DNA from 3 places in the Erwinia sp. SLM-02 genome. Region 1 is predicted to be linked to each of the others. Evidence: predicted binding sites of a transcription regulator. Region 1 holds the regulator's gene; each other region holds the start of a gene.
The links. Region 1 encodes sigma-54, which starts transcription at its own class of promoters, with help from an activator protein. Its sites were predicted from a motif close to GTTGGCACANNTTTCGCTNT; they were not measured.
Positions count from the first base shown of each region.

Region 2: the regulator sigma-54 is predicted to act here: its motif matches at 1,826-1,845, upstream of glnA (glutamate--ammonia ligase).
Region 3: the regulator sigma-54 is predicted to act here: its motif matches at 1,466-1,485, upstream of glnK (P-II family nitrogen regulator).

Region 1 is NZ_JAQISN010000003.1:57,338-63,263, reverse strand. Features, by position in the region: gene kdsC (3-deoxy-manno-octulosonate-8-phosphatase KdsC) at 1-417, shown strand, start outside; gene lptC (LPS export ABC transporter periplasmic protein LptC) at 414-989, shown strand; gene lptA (lipopolysaccharide ABC transporter substrate-binding protein LptA) at 961-1,509, shown strand; gene lptB (LPS export ABC transporter ATP-binding protein) at 1,515-2,240, shown strand; gene rpoN (RNA polymerase factor sigma-54) at 2,287-3,720, shown strand; gene hpf (ribosome hibernation promoting factor) at 3,743-4,030, shown strand; gene ptsN (PTS IIA-like nitrogen regulatory protein PtsN) at 4,203-4,679, shown strand; gene rapZ (RNase adapter RapZ) at 4,741-5,595, shown strand; gene npr (PTS phosphocarrier protein NPr) at 5,592-5,864, shown strand; gene mtgA (monofunctional biosynthetic peptidoglycan transglycosylase) at 5,890-5,926, opposite strand, start outside.
Region 2 is NZ_JAQISN010000006.1:10,669-16,594, reverse strand. Features, by position in the region: gene typA (ribosome-dependent GTPase TypA) at 1-1,557, opposite strand, end outside; gene glnA (glutamate--ammonia ligase) at 1,993-3,402, shown strand; gene glnL (nitrogen regulation protein NR(II)) at 3,666-4,715, shown strand; gene glnG (nitrogen regulation protein NR(I)) at 4,723-5,926, shown strand, end outside.
Region 3 is NZ_JAQISN010000001.1:171,953-177,878, forward strand. Features, by position in the region: gene PGH32_RS00860 (SmdB family multidrug efflux ABC transporter permease/ATP-binding protein) at 1-1,262, shown strand, start outside; gene glnK (P-II family nitrogen regulator) at 1,536-1,874, shown strand; gene amtB (ammonium transporter AmtB) at 1,894-3,195, shown strand; gene tesB (acyl-CoA thioesterase II) at 3,366-4,226, opposite strand; gene PGH32_RS00880 (YbaY family lipoprotein) at 4,450-5,007, shown strand; gene PGH32_RS00885 (MGMT family protein) at 5,045-5,359, opposite strand; RNA gene ffs (signal recognition particle sRNA small type) at 5,602-5,698, shown strand.

The DNA.
Region 1 (5,926 bases):
CTCAAGGCCTTTAATGTCCGTGACGGCTACGGCATTCGCTGCCTGCTGACTTCCGGTGTGGACGTGGCGATTATCACCGGCCGCAAGGCGAAGCTGCTGGAGGATCGCTGTGCTACGCTGGGGATTACCCATCTTTATCAGGGACAATCTGATAAGACTCTGGCCTTCCGCGAACTTCTGGATAAACTAGCCCTGAACGCCAGCCAGGTCGCCTACATCGGTGATGACCTGATCGACTGGCCGGTTATGGCTCAGGTTGGCCTGAGCGTTGCCGTTGCCGATGCACACCCGGTTCTGCTCCCCAGGAGCGACTATGTGACACGTATCGCCGGTGGTCGCGGCGCCGTTCGGGAACTTTGCGACCTGATCTTAATTGCTCAGGGCACGTTTGATATGGCCATAGGGCAGTCGGTATGAGTAAAACAAGACGCTGGATTACACTGTTACTGACGCTGATTGCCATCGTTTTGATTGGCTGGAATCTGGCAGACTCTGACAACAGTGACAGTGCGGTCAGCAGCAATGACAGCGAACCCACCTATCTGAGCGATAATTCGCACACCGTGGTCTATAACCCTGAAGGGGGACTGAGCTACAGGCTGATTTCGGATAAGGTCACTTACTTCTCCGCGGACGCCATTAGCTGGTTCGACAACCCTAAGATGACGACTTACGATGAAAACAAGGTTGCAACCTGGTCCGTGCGCGCTGATAAAGCCAAACTGACCAACGATCGCATGCTGTTCCTGTACGGCAATGTAGAAGTAAACAGCCTGACGAAGGACTCGCAGCTGCAAACAATTAAAACCGATAATGCGCTGGTGAATCTGACCACTCAGGATGTCACCTCAAACGATCGGGTTACGCTTTATGGCCGCAGCTTTAACTCTACGGGAATGAAGATGCGCGGAAATTTACGGAAGAAAACTGCCGAGTTGATTGAAAAGGTCAAAACATCTTATGAAATTCAAAATGAACAACAGCCTTAAGTTACTGACGGCATCTCTGCTTCTGGCTGCCAGCTTACCTGCTCTGGCCCTGACCGGAGATTCCGATAAGCCGGTCAACGTCGACTCGGAAAACCAGGCGCTGGATATGCAGGGCAATGTGGCCACCTTCACGGGTAAAGTGATCGTGACCCAGGGCTCGATCAAGATCACCGCCGATAAAGTGGTGGTGACGCGTCCCGGTGGCGACAGCAATAAAACGATTGTGGATGCCTATGGCAGTCCTGCCACCTTCTATCAGATGCAGGACAATGGAAAGCCGGTTCAGGGCCACGCTCAGAAGATGCACTACGAACTGGCGAAGGATTTTGTTGAGCTCACCGGGAATGCCTATCTGGAGCAGCTTGACAGCAATGTTAAAGGCGATCGCATTACCTATCTGGTCAAAGAGCAGAAAATGCAGGCCTACGGCAGCACCGGCAAGCGCGTCACTACCGTGCTTGTTCCCTCACAGCTGCAGGATAAAAGCACACCGTCCAACGGTCAGAAAAAGAGTAACTAACTAACATGGCAACGTTAATTGCGGAAAACCTGGCGAAGGCCTACAAGGGCCGCCGCGTGGTTGAAGACGTCAGTCTGGAAGTGAAATCCGGTGAGATCGTCGGGCTGCTTGGCCCGAACGGAGCGGGTAAAACGACGACCTTCTATATGGTCGTCGGCATCGTCCCGCGTGACGCAGGCCGTATCGTGATTGATGATGAAGACATCAGTATCCTGCCTCTGCATGCACGCGCACGTCGTGGGATTGGCTATCTTCCTCAGGAAGCTTCCATTTTCCGCCGGCTGAGCGTTTACGATAACCTGATGGCGGTCCTGCAAATTCGTGACGATCTGACCAGCGAACAGCGGGAAGATCGCGCTAATGAGCTGATGGCCGAGTTCCACATCGAACATCTGCGTGACAGCCTCGGCCAGGCGCTTTCCGGCGGCGAACGCCGCAGGGTTGAAATCGCCCGTGCGCTGGCGGCAAATCCAAAATTTATCCTGCTGGATGAACCTTTTGCCGGGGTTGACCCCATTTCCGTTATTGATATTAAAAAGATTATCGAGCATCTTCGTGATAGCGGACTTGGCGTGTTGATAACCGACCACAACGTCCGAGAAACGCTGGCAGTGTGTGAGCGCGCTTACATCGTCAGCCAGGGACACCTTATTGCACACGGTACGCCTGAAGAGATTCTTGCCGACGAGCAGGTGAAACGCGTCTACCTGGGCGAAGAGTTCAGACTCTGATAAGGTGTCCACAAGGTTTGTTTTTTAGGGAATTACTATCCTGAATATGAAGCAAGGTTTACAACTCAGGCTGAGCCAACAGCTTGCCATGACGCCACAGCTGCAGCAGGCCATCAGACTGCTTCAGCTTTCTACGCTTGAACTACAGCAGGAAATTCAGCTGGCGCTGGAAAGCAACCCGTTGCTCGAGCAGAGCGATGTTCACGAGGAAATCGACTCCCGCGAATATCAGGAAACCGAAGCGCTGGATACACGGGAAGCGCTTGAACAAAAGGATATGCCTGAAGAACTGCCGCTGGATGCCACCTGGGATGAAATCTACACTGCAGGCACCCCTTCAGGCACCGGCACGGACTACCACGACGACGAACTGCCGGTCTATCAGGGTGAAACGACCCAGTCGCTGCAGGATTACCTGATGTGGCAGGTGGAACTCACCCCGTTTACCGACACCGATCGCGCTATCGCCACCTCGATTGTCGATGCCGTCGATGAAACCGGCTATCTGACCATCTCGCTGGACGAAATCCTCGACAGCATGGGGAATGATGAACTGAGCCTGGATGAAGTTGAAGCCGTGCTGAAGCGCGTGCAGCGATTCGACCCGGTCGGCGTGTGCGCCCGCGACCTGCGCGACTGCCTGCTGGTCCAGCTTTCTCAGTTCCCTGACGACCTGCCTTTACTGAAAGAAGCGCGGCTGATCGTCAGCGATCATCTTGATCTGCTCGCTAACCATGATTTCCGCAGCCTGATGCGCTTAACCCGGTTAAAAGAAGAGGTGCTGAAAGGCGCAGTACAGCTGATTCAGTCACTCGATCCGCGCCCGGGGCAGTCGATCAATACTCAGGAACCTGAATACGTTATCCCGGATGTGCTGGTACGCAAAATCGGCGCGCGATGGACCGTTGAGCTGAATGCTGACAGCGTGCCGCGTCTGAAGATTAACCAGCACTATGCTGCGCTCGGCGGTTCCACCCGCAACGACAGCGATTCCCAGTTTATTCGTAGTAATTTGCAGGAAGCAAAATGGCTGATCAAAAGCCTTGAGAGCCGCAACGACACGCTGCTAAAAGTGACCCGCTGTATCGTCGATCAGCAACAGGCATTTTTCGAACAGGGCGAGGAGTATATGCGGCCGATGGTACTGGCAGACATAGCCAGCGCGGTCGATATGCATGAATCAACTATATCGCGCGTAACAACGCAGAAGTATCTGCACAGCCCGCGCGGTATATTTGAACTGAAGTATTTCTTCTCCAGCCACGTGAGTACTGAAGGAGGGGGTGAAGCCTCTTCTACCGCTATCCGGGCGCTGGTGCGGAAATTAATTTCGGCGGAAAATCCCGCCAAGCCGCTGAGCGACAGCAAGCTGACCTCACTGCTCTCCGAGCAGGGAATTATGGTCGCGCGTCGTACTGTGGCAAAATATCGAGAGTCTTTATCCATCCCGCCATCAAACCAGCGTAAACAGCTGGTCTGAAAGAACTGAGAAGGAAGACATCATGCAACTCAATATCACTGGACTAAACGTTGAAATTACCGAAGCGCTGCGCGAATTTGTGACGGTGAAGTTCGGTAAATTAGAACACTATTTCGACCGGATTAATCAGGTCTATATTGTTCTGAAGGTGGAAAAAGTGACTCAAATTGCAGATGCTACGCTGCATGTGAACGGCGGGGAGTTGCATGCCACCGCAGAAGAAAAAGATATGTACGCGGCGATTGACGGCCTGGTAGATAAGCTGGCTCGCCAGTTAAATAAACACAAAGATAAGCTTAAACAACACTAAATTTCACCCAGCGCTGATTGTTTCTGCGGCATCCCACATCGGGTTAAGCTAAAGTCAGCGGCGGCTCGTATCTTTTCAGGGTGCGGGCCGCTAATCAATCAGGGGGTATAACGATGGCCACCATCACGGCTGAAGTTAACCGCCATGCGGATGTGAACACGTAAGTGAAACTATGATGAACAACGATCTGAAACTGGAACTGGGCTCTGTCCTGAACCTGTCCTGCACCCGTAATGGTGTACATTGCCAGAGTAAAAAACGGGCACTGGAAATTATCAGCGAACTGGCGGCCAAACAGCTTAACCTTCCGCATCAGACTATTTTTGAAGCGATCCTGACGCGTGAAAGAATGGGCAGTACCGGTATCGGAAATGGCATTGCCATTCCGCACGGTAAATTGCTCGAGGATACGCTGCGTGCCGTTGGCGTGTTTATCCACCTGGATCAGCCAATTGCCTTTGACGCGATTGATAACCAGCCAGTGGATTTGTTGTTCGCCCTGTTGGTACCGGCCGATCAGTGTAAAACGCATCTGCATACGCTATCGCTGGTGGCCAAACGCCTGGCCGATAAAACGGTTTGCCGGCGCCTGCGCGCGGCGCAGAGCGATGAAGAGCTGTACGAGATCATCACGGAAGATCACGATTAAGCCAGCCGTAGTCAATTCACCATGCAATAAGTGGTAACAGGTAAAATTGGGGGAAGAGTTAATGGTGCTGATGATCGTCAGCGGTCGTTCCGGTTCAGGTAAATCCGTGGCATTGCGCGCACTGGAGGATATGGGCTTCTACTGCGTGGACAATCTTCCCGTGGTGCTGCTTCCCGATCTTGCCAATTCGCTCTCTGAACGCAACATGTCTGCTGCGGTCAGTATTGACGTGCGTAATATGCCGGAGTCCCCTGAAGTTTTCGAAACGGCACTCAATAATCTTCCCGACTGCTTTTCACCGCAGCTTTTGTTCCTTGATGCCGATCGCAACACGCTGATCCGCCGCTACAGCGATACGCGTCGCCTTCATCCCCTTTCCAGCAAAAACCTGTCGCTGGAAAGCGCTATTGATGAAGAGAGCGATCTACTGGAGCCGTTGCGATCGCGGGCAGATTTGATTATCGACACCTCAGAAATGTCCGTTCATGAACTGGCGGAGATGTTGAGAACCCGACTGCTCGGCAAGCGTGAACGCGAGCTGACGATGGTGTTTGAATCGTTCGGCTTTAAGCACGGCATTCCCATTGATGCCGATTATGTCTTCGATGTCCGTTTTCTGCCGAACCCACACTGGGACCCGAAACTGCGTCCGATGACCGGTCTGGATCGCCCGGTGGCGGCGTTCCTCGATCGTCATACTGAAGTGCATAATTTTATCTATCAGACGCGAAGCTATCTGGAACTGTGGCTGCCGATGCTGGAAACCAACAACCGCAGCTACCTGACCGTTGCGATTGGCTGTACCGGTGGTAAACACCGATCGGTATACATTGCGGAACAGCTAGCCGATTACTTCCGCTCGCGTGGGAAAAACGTGCAGTCCCGTCACCGTACGCTGGAAAAACGCAAATCATGACCGTAAAGCAAACCGTTGAAATCAGAAACAAGCTGGGGATGCATGCCCGCCCGGCGATGAAACTTTTTGAACTGGTGCAAAGTTTTGACGCTGAAGTACTGCTGAGAAACGAAAGCGGTACGGAGGCAGAAGCCAGCAGCGTCATCGCGCTGCTGATGCTGGATTCCGCCAAAGGTGGACATATTGAAATCGAGGTTAGCGGCCCGCAGGAGGCCGAAGCGCTGGCGGCGGTGATTGAACTGTTCAACGCCGGATTCGACGAAGAGTAATACCTTATCTCGCTACCGTTTCCAGTTAATCAAGGTGATTTCTGGAAAGGAACGCTTCACCA
Region 2 (5,926 bases), on a different contig from region 1:
ATACACTTCTGCACCGTGACCCAGGAACAGCTTACCGCGATCCTGCAGGCTGAACAGGGCGAAGGCTACCGCTTTACCCTGGCCGTTAGAGATCAGTACGCCGTTCTGGCGCTGGCCCACTTCGCCCGGACGAATGTCGTCGTAATGGCTGAAGGTGGAGTACAGCAGGCCGGTACCGGAAGTCATGGTCATGAATTCGTTACGGAAACCGATCAGACCACGGCTTGGGATCTCGTAGTCAAGACGCACGCGGCCTTTACCATCCGGATCCATGTTTTTCATGTCGCCTTTACGCTCACCCATCGCCTGCATCACGGAGCCCTGGTGCTGCTCTTCGATGTCGAGGGTCACGTTTTCGAATGGCTCTTGCTTACGGCCTTCGAATTCACGGAAGATTACTTTCGGACGGGATACCGCCAGTTCGAAACCTTCACGACGCATGTTTTCGATCAGAACTGACAGGTGCAGCTCACCACGACCAGAAACACGGAACGCATCGGCGTCCGGCGTTTCTTCAACGCGCAGCGCCACGTTATGCACCAGCTCTTTGTTCAGACGGTCAAGGATCTGACGAGAAGTCACATACTTACCTTCTTTACCGCAGAACGGAGAGGTGTTAACGCAGAAGAACATGGTTACGGTTGGTTCATCAACGCTCAGGGCCGGCAGCGCTTCCACGTTCTGCGGATCGCAGATGGTGTCAGAGATGTTCAGCTCACCCAGACCGGTGATGGCGATGATGTCGCCCGCTTCCGCTTCAGTCGCTTCGATACGCTCCAGGCCCATGTGGGTCAGAACTTTACCGACTTTCGCGTTGCGAGTTTTACCTTCGCTATCGATCACAGTGATCTGCTGGTTAGGGCGAACCTTACCACGCTTGATACGACCAATACCGATTACACCCAGGTAGTTGTTGTAGTCCAGCTGCGAGATTTGCATCTGCAGTGGCGCTTCCAGCTCAACCTGTGGTGGAGATACGTGTTTCACGATCGCTTCGTACAGCGGAGTCATATCTTCCGCCATATCGCTGTGATCCAGACCCGCAATACCGTTCAACGCCGAAGCGTAGATAATCGGGAAGTCCAGCTGCTCGTCGGTTGCGTCCAGGTTTACGAACAGGTCAAACACCTGATCCACAACCCAGTCAGGACGCGCACCAGGACGGTCAACTTTGTTGATAACTACAATCGGCTTCAGACCATTAGCAAACGCTTTCTTGGTCACGAAGCGGGTTTGCGGCATAGGGCCATCCATTGCATCCACAACCAGCAGCACCGAGTCAACCATTGACATCACACGCTCAACCTCACCGCCGAAGTCGGCGTGTCCTGGGGTATCCACGATGTTGATGCGGTAGTCGTTCCATTTAATGGCGGTGTTTTTTGCGAGGATGGTAATCCCACGCTCTTTCTCCAAATCGTTGGAGTCCATTACGCGTTCAGTTGCTTCGGTACGGGCATCGAAGGTCCCGGACTGCTGCAGCAACTTATCAACCAGGGTAGTTTTACCATGGTCAACGTGGGCAATAATGGCGATGTTACGCAAATTTTCGATCACAGCTTTGCCTCAGGCATTAGAAATAGCGCGCTATTGTACACGGATTAATCGAAGGACTGAACAGGATCACATATTTCATAGAAATATAACTGTTCGGATTGCATTTAGAACCATTTACAGTGCAAAGATTGCACTGCACGGAAAGATTGCACCAAAACAGTGCCCAGTTATCATACAATGGCACTAAAATAGTGCATCTTTTCCATCGTGGTGCATTCCTCGTCTTCCGAGAGGGCGCATCATAGCGCTTTTTGCACCGAATAAAAAAGTTGGCATAGATTTCGCTTAGTATCTGTAAGCGAAAAATGCCAGTTTCCACAACGGTTGATAGCTTGTCAGAGCACTTTAATTTCAGGAGTCAGCGCGGCTAACGCAAAGCGCGACCATAAAGTTCTCTAACCACGACGACAATGACAAAATCCAGGAGAGTTAAGTATGTCCGCTGAACACGTTCTGTCGATGATGAACGAACACGAAGTCAAATTTGTTGACCTGCGTTTTACCGACACTAAAGGTAAAGAGCAGCACGTGACCATTCCCGCTCATCAGGTTAACGCTGACTTCTTCGAAGAAGGCAAAATGTTTGACGGTTCCTCGATTGGTGGCTGGAAAGGCATCAACGAATCCGACATGGTTCTGATGCCAGACGCGACTACAGCGATGATCGATCCGTTCTTCGCCGACTCTACCCTGATCATCCGTTGTGACATCCTCGAGCCAGGCACTCTGCAGGGCTACGACCGTGACCCGCGTTCCATCGCTAAGCGTGCAGAAGACTTCCTGCGCTCTTCCGGCATCGCGGATACCGTGCTGTTCGGACCAGAACCTGAGTTCTTCCTGTTCGACGACATTCGTTTCGGCAGCAGCACTTCCGGTTCTCACGTAGCGATCGATGATATCGAAGCCTGCTGGAACACCGGTAAAGAATACGAAGGCGGCAACAAAGGCCACCGTCCAGGTCTGAAAGGCGGCTACTTCCCGGTGCCACCGGTCGACTCTTCACAGGACATCCGTTCTGCCATGTGTCTGACCATGGAGCAGATGGGCCTGGTCGTTGAAGCGCACCACCACGAAGTGGCTACCGCTGGTCAGAACGAAGTGGCAACCCGCTTCAACACCATGACCAAAAAAGCGGACGAAATTCAGATCTACAAATACGTTGTTCACAACGTGGCTCACGCTTACGGCAAAACCGCTACCTTTATGCCTAAGCCAATGTTTGGTGATAACGGTTCCGGTATGCACTGCCACATGTCCCTGTCTAAAGGCGGCACCAACCTGTTCGCCGGCGACAAATACGGCGGCCTGTCTGAAATGGCGCTGTTCTACATCGGTGGTGTTATCAAGCACGCTAAAGCGATCAACGCCCTGGCGAACCCAACTACCAACTCCTACAAGCGTCTGGTCCCAGGCTATGAAGCGCCAGTTATGCTGGCTTACTCTGCCCGTAACCGTTCTGCTTCTATCCGTATTCCAGTGGTTACCAGCCCGAAAGCACGTCGTATCGAAGCGCGCTTCCCGGATCCAGCGGCTAACCCGTACCTGTGCTTCGCTGCACTGCTGATGGCTGGCCTGGACGGCATCATCAACAAGATCCACCCTGGCGATGCAATGGACAAAAACCTGTACGACCTGCCGCCGGAAGAAGAAGCTGAGATTCCAAAAGTGGCCGGTTCTCTGGACGAAGCGCTGGCTGCACTGAACGAAGACCGCGAGTTCCTGACCCGTGGTGGCGTGTTCACCGAAGATGCTATCGATGCTTACATCGCCCTGCGTCAGGAAGAGATGGATCGCGTGCGTATGACTCCGCACCCAGTTGAGTTCGAACTGTACTACAGCGTTTAATTAGTAGTAGCCCGGCGAATATCCTGTCGCTGAGAGGCGGCAACCAAGACCGAACCCGCATGGCATCGCCCTGTGGGTGAGATTAAGGAACCCGCCATGCTCCAGCACGATAAACGCCTGGGATTTTGTTGCCGTGGAAACTTTCAGCCCATCTTAGGATGGGCTTTTTTCTCCACAAATTCATCGTTTAACAAGATGATTTCCGGGTTAAAAGACTATAATGCACTAAATTAGTGCGCACGAATGACTCAGGAGAACGCTTTATGGCAACTGGCGCTCTGCCCGATGCTGGGCAGATTCTCAATTCACTGATCAACAGCATTCTGTTAGTTGATAGCGAGCTGGTGATTCATTATGCCAATCCCGCAGCACAGCAGTTGCTGGCGCAAAGTTCCCGCAAGCTTTTTGGTACACCGTTACCGGAACTGATTGGTTATTTCTCTCTGAATATTGAAGTCATGCTCGAGAACCTGGATGCAGGTCAGGGCTTTACCGACAGCGAAGTGACCCTGGTGGTCGACAGTCGCGCCCACATTATGTCGCTGACCGCACAGCGCCTGCCGGATGGCCTGATTCTGATGGAAATGGCGCCGATGGATAATCAGCGTCGTCTGAGCCAGGAGCAGCTGCAGCACGCGCAGCAGGTTGCTGCCCGCGACCTGGTCCGTGGTCTGGCGCATGAGATTAAAAATCCGCTGGGAGGATTACGCGGCGCAGCACAGCTGCTGGCCAAAGCGCTCCCTGACCCGGGTTTAACCGAATACACCAAAGTCATCATTGAACAGGCTGACCGCCTGCGCAATCTGGTTGATCGTCTTTTGGGCCCGCAGCAGCCGGGTATGCACGTGACTCAGAGCATCCATCAGGTTGCTGAACGCGTGGTGAATCTGGTTTCAATGGAACTGCCCGATAACGTTTCTCTGGTACGGGATTACGATCCCAGCCTGCCGGAGCTGCCGCACGACCCCGACCAGATCGAACAGGTTTTGCTTAACGTCGTCCGCAATGCGCTACAGGCGCTGGGTGACGGAGGGGGAACCATTACGCTACGTACCCGCACGGCGTTTCAACTGACGCTGCACGGTACACGATACCGCCTGGTGGCGCGCATCGATATTGAAGATGACGGCCCGGGCATTCCGGCCCAGCTGCAGGATACCCTGTTTTACCCGATGGTCAGCGGCCGCGAAGGCGGCACCGGGCTGGGGCTGTCGATCGCCCGCAGCCTGATAGACCAGCATTCCGGGAAGATAGATTTCAACAGTTGGCCCGGACACACTGAGTTCTCAGTTTATCTGCCTATTCGCCAGTGAGGTTTCTATGCAACGAGGGATAGTTTGGATCGTCGATGACGATAGCTCCATCCGCTGGGTGCTTGAACGCGCGCTCACTGGAGCCGGTTTAAGTTGTGTCACGTTTGAGAGTGGCAATGAAGTGCTGGATGCGCTCGCAACCAAAACCCCAGACGTTTTATTATCAGATATTCGTATGCCCGGCATGGACGGGCTGGCGCTGCTTAAACAGATTAAACAGCGTCATCCAATGCTGCCGGTGATCATCATGACCGCCCATTCCGATCTGGATGCCGCCGTCAGTGCTTACCAGCAGGGTGCGTTTGATTACCTGCCTAAACCCTTCGATATCGATGAAGCGGTGGCGCTGGTTGAGCGCGCTATCAGCCACTATCAGGAGCAGCAGCAGCCGCGCAATCAACCTGCCAGCGGGCCAACGACCGATATCATCGGTGAAGCGCCGGCCATGCAGGATGTCTTTCGCATTATCGGCCGCCTCTCACGCTCCTCGATCAGCGTCCTGATCAACGGCGAATCCGGTACCGGTAAAGAGTTAGTGGCGCACGCGCTGCACCGCCACAGCCCGCGGGCAAAAGCCCCTTTTATTGCGCTGAACATGGCGGCGATCCCCAAGGATTTGATTGAGTCAGAGCTGTTTGGCCATGAGAAAGGCGCATTTACCGGTGCCAATCAGATTCGCCAGGGCCGCTTCGAGCAGGCAGACGGCGGTACGCTGTTCCTTGATGAAATCGGCGATATGCCGCTGGATGTTCAGACCCGGCTGCTGCGCGTCCTGGCCGACGGGCAGTTTTATCGCGTGGGCGGCTATGCCCCGGTGAAGGTGGATGTGCGCATTATCGCGGCGACCCACCAGAACCTGGAAATGCGCGTGCAGGAAGGTAAATTCCGTGAGGATTTATTCCACCGCCTGAACGTTATCCGCGTACATTTGCCGCCGCTGCGTGAACGCCGTGAAGACATTCCCCGTCTGGCGCGCTATTTCCTGCAGGTGGCAGCCCGGGAACTGGGCGTAGAGGCAAAAATCCTGCACCCGGAAACGGAAACCGCCCTGACCCGGCTGCACTGGTCCGGCAACGTACGCCAGCTGGAAAATACCTGCCGCTGGCTGACGGTAATGGCAGCCGGACAGGAAGTACTGATTCAGGATCTGCCCCCGGAGCTGTTTGAAACCTCTACGCCGGACAGCCCGAGCCAGTCCCTGCCGGACAGCT
Region 3 (5,926 bases), on a different contig from region 1:
TGGCACTGATCGCGATAGCTATTTTCCCGGCGGTGCTGATTGTGATGCTGATTTATCAACGCTACAGCACGCCGATTGTTCGCCGGGTGCGCAGCTATCTGGCTGACATCAATAACGGCTTTAATGAAGCAATCAACGGGATGAGCGTCATCCAGCAGTTCCGCCAGCAGGCCCGCTTTGGTGAACGTATGGGCGCTGCCAGCCGGTCGCATTACCTGGCGCGGATGCAGACGCTGCGGCTGGATGGCTTTTTGCTGCGGCCACTGCTCAGCCTGTTTTCCGCGATGATCCTGTGCGGCCTGATGCTGCTGTTTGGCTTTTCGTCGGTGGGGGCGATTGAGGTCGGGGTGCTTTACGCCTTTATTAACTATCTGGGCCGCCTTAACGAGCCGCTCATCGAGCTGACCACCCAGCAGTCGATGCTGCAGCAGGCGGTGGTGGCCGGTGAGCGCATCTTCGAACTGATGGATGCGCCACGGCAGCCCTATGGCGAGGACTCACGGCCGCTGGCCAGCGGCAGCATTACGATCCGCGATTTGACCTTTGCCTATCGCACCGGTAAGCCGGTGCTGACCGATATTAATCTGGATGTGGCCCCGCGCGATTTTGTCGCGCTGGTTGGCCATACGGGAAGTGGTAAAAGCACGCTGGCCAATTTGCTGATGGGCTACTATCCGCTCAGCAAAGGCGAAATCCTGCTGGATGGACGCCCTCTGGAATCACTCAGCCACGCATCGCTGCGCCAGAGCGTGGCCATGGTGCAGCAGGATCCGGTGGTGCTGGCGGAGACCTTCTTTGCCAACGTGACGCTGGGGCGAGATATCAGTGAACAGGCGGTCTGGCAGGCGCTGGAAACCGTACAGCTGGCCTCCCTGGCGCGAAGTCTGAGCGACGGGATTTATACTCGCCTGGGCGAGCAGGGGAACAACCTGTCCGTCGGGCAAAAACAGCTGCTGGCGATGGCGAGGGTGCTGGTGGCAACGCCGAAGATCCTGATCCTGGATGAAGCCACCGCCAACATTGACTCGGGCACCGAGCAGGCGATTCAGAAGGCGCTGCGGGCCATACGCCAGCAGACCACGCTGGTGGTCATTGCCCATCGCCTGTCGACCATTACCGAGGCCGATACGATCCTGGTGCTGCACCGCGGGCAGGCAGTGGAACGCGGGAATCATCAACAGCTGCTGGCCGCGCAGGGCCGATACTGGCAGATGTACCAGCTACAGCTGGCGGGTGAAGAGCTGGCTGCCGCTGAGGGCTGATCTTTATCAGGCAGGCACTGCACCAAATTCAGGCGAAAAAATAACCTCTGCTCCTCCTTAATGCACTGAACCAACGCAAAACGCACCGTTAAGGTGCGTTTTTTCTATACTCCTCTTACAGGCTTTCTGTCCGCAGCATCCCATCCCAGGCTGCGCCTCAGATCCGCACTGACTAATCACCTGAAAACTGCCTGTTTTTCATTTCTGGCACAGCCTTTGCTTTAGTAAATCCGTGTTCGTGAAACAACCGTATTCAATACTGGAGGGGATCGTATGAAGCTGGTTACCGTGGTAATCAAACCGTTCAAACTGGAAGACGTGCGTGAAGCACTGTCATCTATCGGCATTCAGGGTCTGACCGTGACGGAAGTTAAAGGTTTTGGCAGACAAAAAGGGCATGCAGAACTTTATCGCGGAGCTGAGTACAGCGTTAACTTCCTGCCAAAAGTAAAAATTGATATTGCGATTGCAGACGACCAGATCGATGAAGTGGTTGATGTGATTAGCAAAGCCGCGTACACCGGCAAAATTGGTGACGGGAAAATCTTTGTTGCAGAACTGCAGCGGGTGATCCGTATTCGCACCGGCGAAACTGACGAAGCTGCACTGTAATTCGGGGCTAAGAATTGTGATGGGATGGGATAAAATGAAGAAACTCGCTAAATTTGGCCTTGCCAGCATTGCTCTGTTACCGTCGCTTGCCATGGCTGCCGCACCGGCAGTAGCGGATAAAGCCGACAACGCTTTTATGATGATTTGCACCGCGCTGGTGCTGTTTATGACAATTCCGGGGATTGCGCTGTTCTACGGCGGTCTGATTCGCGGTAAGAACGTGCTGTCCATGCTGACCCAGGTGGCAATGACCTTCGCCATGGTCTGCGTTGTATGGATGGTTTACGGTTATTCTCTGGCCTTCAGCGAAGGTAACGCGTTTTTCGGTAGCTTTGACTGGGCGATGCTGAAAGGCATTGCGCCAACGACGCTGATGGGTTCCTTCTACCAGTACATTCACGTCGCGTTCCAGGCTTCCTTTGCCTGTATTACCGTGGGCCTGATTGTTGGGGCTATTGCTGAGCGTATTCGCTTCGCAGCGGTGCTGATCTTCGTACTGATCTGGCTGACCTTTGCCTATCTGCCGATTGCACACATGGTCTGGGCGGGTGGTTTCCTGGCTCAGGATGGCGCGCTGGACTTCGCGGGCGGTACCGTTGTTCACATCAACGCCGCGGTAGCGGGTCTGGTGGGGGCTTACCTGCTGGGCAAACGTGCGGGCTTTGGTAAAGAAGCCTTCAAACCTCATAACCTGCCGATGGTCTTCACCGGCACTGCGATCCTGTACTTCGGCTGGTTTGGCTTCAACGCCGGTTCAGCAGGGACTGCGAACGAAATCGCCGGTCTGGCCTTCCTGAACACCGTCGTGGCAACGGCCGGCGCAATGCTGACCTGGACCTTCGGCGAGTGGGCGCTGCGCGGTAAGCCTTCGCTGCTGGGCGTCAGCTCCGGTGCGATTGCGGGCCTGGTTGCGATTACGCCAGCCTGTGGTTACGTCGGCGTGGGTGGTGCACTGATTATCGGACTGGTGGGCGGACTGGCTGGCCTGTGGGGTGTGACCACCCTGAAGAAATGGCTGCGCGTTGATGACCCCTGTGACGTGTTTGGTGTTCACGGCGTCTGCGGTATCGTTGGCTGTATCCTGACCGGCGTGTTTGCTTCTTCTTCTCTGGGCGGCGTCGGTTATGCAGAAGGCGTAACCATGGGCCATCAGGTCTGGGTGCAGCTGGAGAGCGTGGCACTGACCGTCGTCTGGACCGCCGTTGTCGCTTTCATTGGTTTCAAAGTGGCGGATATGATTGTCGGTCTGCGTGTTCCGGAAGAGCAGGAGCGTGAAGGTCTGGACGTCAACAGCCACGGCGAGAATGCCTACAACCAGTAATCTGGTCGGTAAGCAAAAAAGAAAAGCAGTGCGCTAAAAAATAAAAAAAACCGGCGGGCCATTATGGCCCGCTTTTTTTGTCAGACATTTCTGTAACACAGCAAACTCTCAAACCGCCGGTCCATCCGTATTTCCGCCGATCCCCGTTGCCAGTGCCATCTGCAGTTAATTCACTCGCGCTGACGAATAACGCCTTCCTGCACCGTCGAAGCAATCAGCGTCCCCTGCTGGGTATAGAACTCACCGCGTACGAAGCCGCGTGCGCTGGAGGCCGATGTGCTCTCCACGCTGTACAGCAGCCACTCGCCGAGGTCAAACGGACGGTGGAACCACATGGAGTGGTCGATGGTGGCAACCTGCATACCCGGCTCGAGGAAGCCCTTTCCGTGCGGCTGCAGCGAGACCGGCAGGAAATTGAAGTCGGAAACGTAACCGAGCAGATACTGGTGAATACGCTTATCTTCCGGCATGGTTCCGTTCGCACGGATCCACAGATGACGATACGGCTCGTCCACGTGGCCTTTTAGCGGGTTATGAAATTTGACCGGGCGAATTTCAAACGGCTTCTCCGACAGGAATTTATCGCGATACGGTGCCGGGATGTGCTGGGCGAGTTTTTGCGCGATATCATGTTCTGAGGGCAAATCGTCGGGTCCGGGCACCACGGGCATGGTTTTCTGATGCTCAAATCCGCTTTCCGGCCCCTGGAAGGAGGCCGTCATATAGAAAATCGGTTTGCCGTTTTGAACGGCCTTCACTCTGCGCGCGCTGAAGCTGTTGCCATCCCTGAGGTTTTCCACGTCGTAAATAATCGCCTTCTGGCTGTCGCCGGGACGCAAAAAGTAGCTGTGGAAGGAGTGGATAAGACGCTCGCTGGGAACGGTTTGTTTGGCCGCGTACAGCGCCTGGCCGACGACCTGGCCACCGAAGACCTGACGCAGGCCAAGATCTTCACTTTGCCCGCGGAATAAGCCCTCTTCCAGACTTTCCAGATCGAGCAGATTTAATAAATTTTGCAGCGCCTGGCTCATGTGCGGCTTCCTCTTAAAAATTTCAGTCCTCAGTTTGCGAGATCCGACCAGTTAGCGTCAACGCCTGTTTTTGGGATCTGCGCAGTTGGTTGAGAAAGAATGAAAATAGCCGGTAACAGGAAAAATCCAGCAACATGTGCCAGAATTAAAGCCTTACGGGCAGTAAAGCTCTGCCCTTTAACGGCATTATCGCGCCGTAGGGATCAAAAAGGAGAAGACATCCATGAAACTCTGGTTTGTATTAAGCAGTGCCGCTCTCGCGGTGGCGATCTCTGGCTGTGCGGACAAGAGCAAAGATGTACCGACGCCGACTCTGGGTTCGCAGGTGCAGGGCCAGCAGGCCGTTATCCAGCAGCCGAATGTGAGCGGTACGGTGTGGATCCGCCAGAAAATTGCGCTGCCGCCGGATGCGGTACTGACGGTTACACTGTCAGATGCCTCGCTGGCCGATGCGCCATCGAAGGTGCTGTCTCAGCGGGTGACGCGCACCGAGGGCAAGCAGGCTCCGTTCCAGTTCGTGCTGCCGTTTAATCCGGCGGATGTCCAGCCGAACGCACGTATCCTGCTGAGTGCAGCCGTCACGGTCGACGGCAAAATGCTGTTTATTACCGATTCGGTGAAGCAGGTGGTCACGACGGGCGGCACACGACAGGATCTGACGCTGGTTCCGGTGCCGTCAATGCCGTTACAGACTCAAAGCGGGGCAGCCACTGCGGTGCCTTCAACGTCGCCGACGCAGGTCACGCCTTCTTCTGCGGTTCCGGCACCGACCTCATACTGATCTCAGTGACAGGTGAAACGCCCCTGCGGGGGCGTTATTACGGCTGCCAGCGATAGCGCCGCAGATCCACTCTGCCTTCCGGCGACACCTCAATTCCTTCGGCCTCCAGTGCCCGCCGCTGTCTGCTCAAATCATCTCCCGTCAGTGATATTTCACCCATCCGGTTAATGACCCGATGCCAGGGCAGTCTGCTGCCTTCCGGCAGGCGTTTGAGTACCCCGCCAACCTGGCGTGCTGCTCTGGGTGAACCCGCCAGCTGGGCGATTTCCCCGTAGGTTGTCACGGAGCCGTAGGGGATCGCCGCGAGAATTTGAAAGATACGCTGGCGAAAACTATCGTGTTCTGTGTCCAAATCCACTCCCTCTCCATAGCTGCAAACGTGAACCAGCGCGAAGCCGTTCTACCGGAGAATGATTATAAAGGACAGGCGCACACATTCGGACAGATTAATGCAGGGGATTTGGGCCGCTGTGCGGGAATATTGCCCGCATTGTGCAAGAAACAAACGGTCACCGGAGGCCGGCTTGCAATTGCCCTGGCGTTCATTGATAATGCGCCTGCGCTTCGGTTATCCGGGGCCGTCAATGGGGGCCCTGTTGGTTCTCCCGCAATGCTAATTTGTGAATTCGGTCAGGTCCGGAAGGAAGCAGCCGTAACAAATGACGCGTGTGCCGGGATGTAGCTGGCAGGGCCCCCACCCAATTCCGCCGTCAAAAATCTCCCCTTCATCTAAGCTACGAAGATAACTCTCTGAGAGAAATCTCGCGTTCGTGCGCCGCAATGACCCGTAAAATGCGAAATTCCCTGCCTGAAGGGCGGATGCTGTGGCCGTTATGCATGGCTGCTTTGAGGGGGATATCCATCAGCGTAAGTTAAGATTACAGAAGCGTTTCGCGGTCGCGAAAAATACGCCAGTATC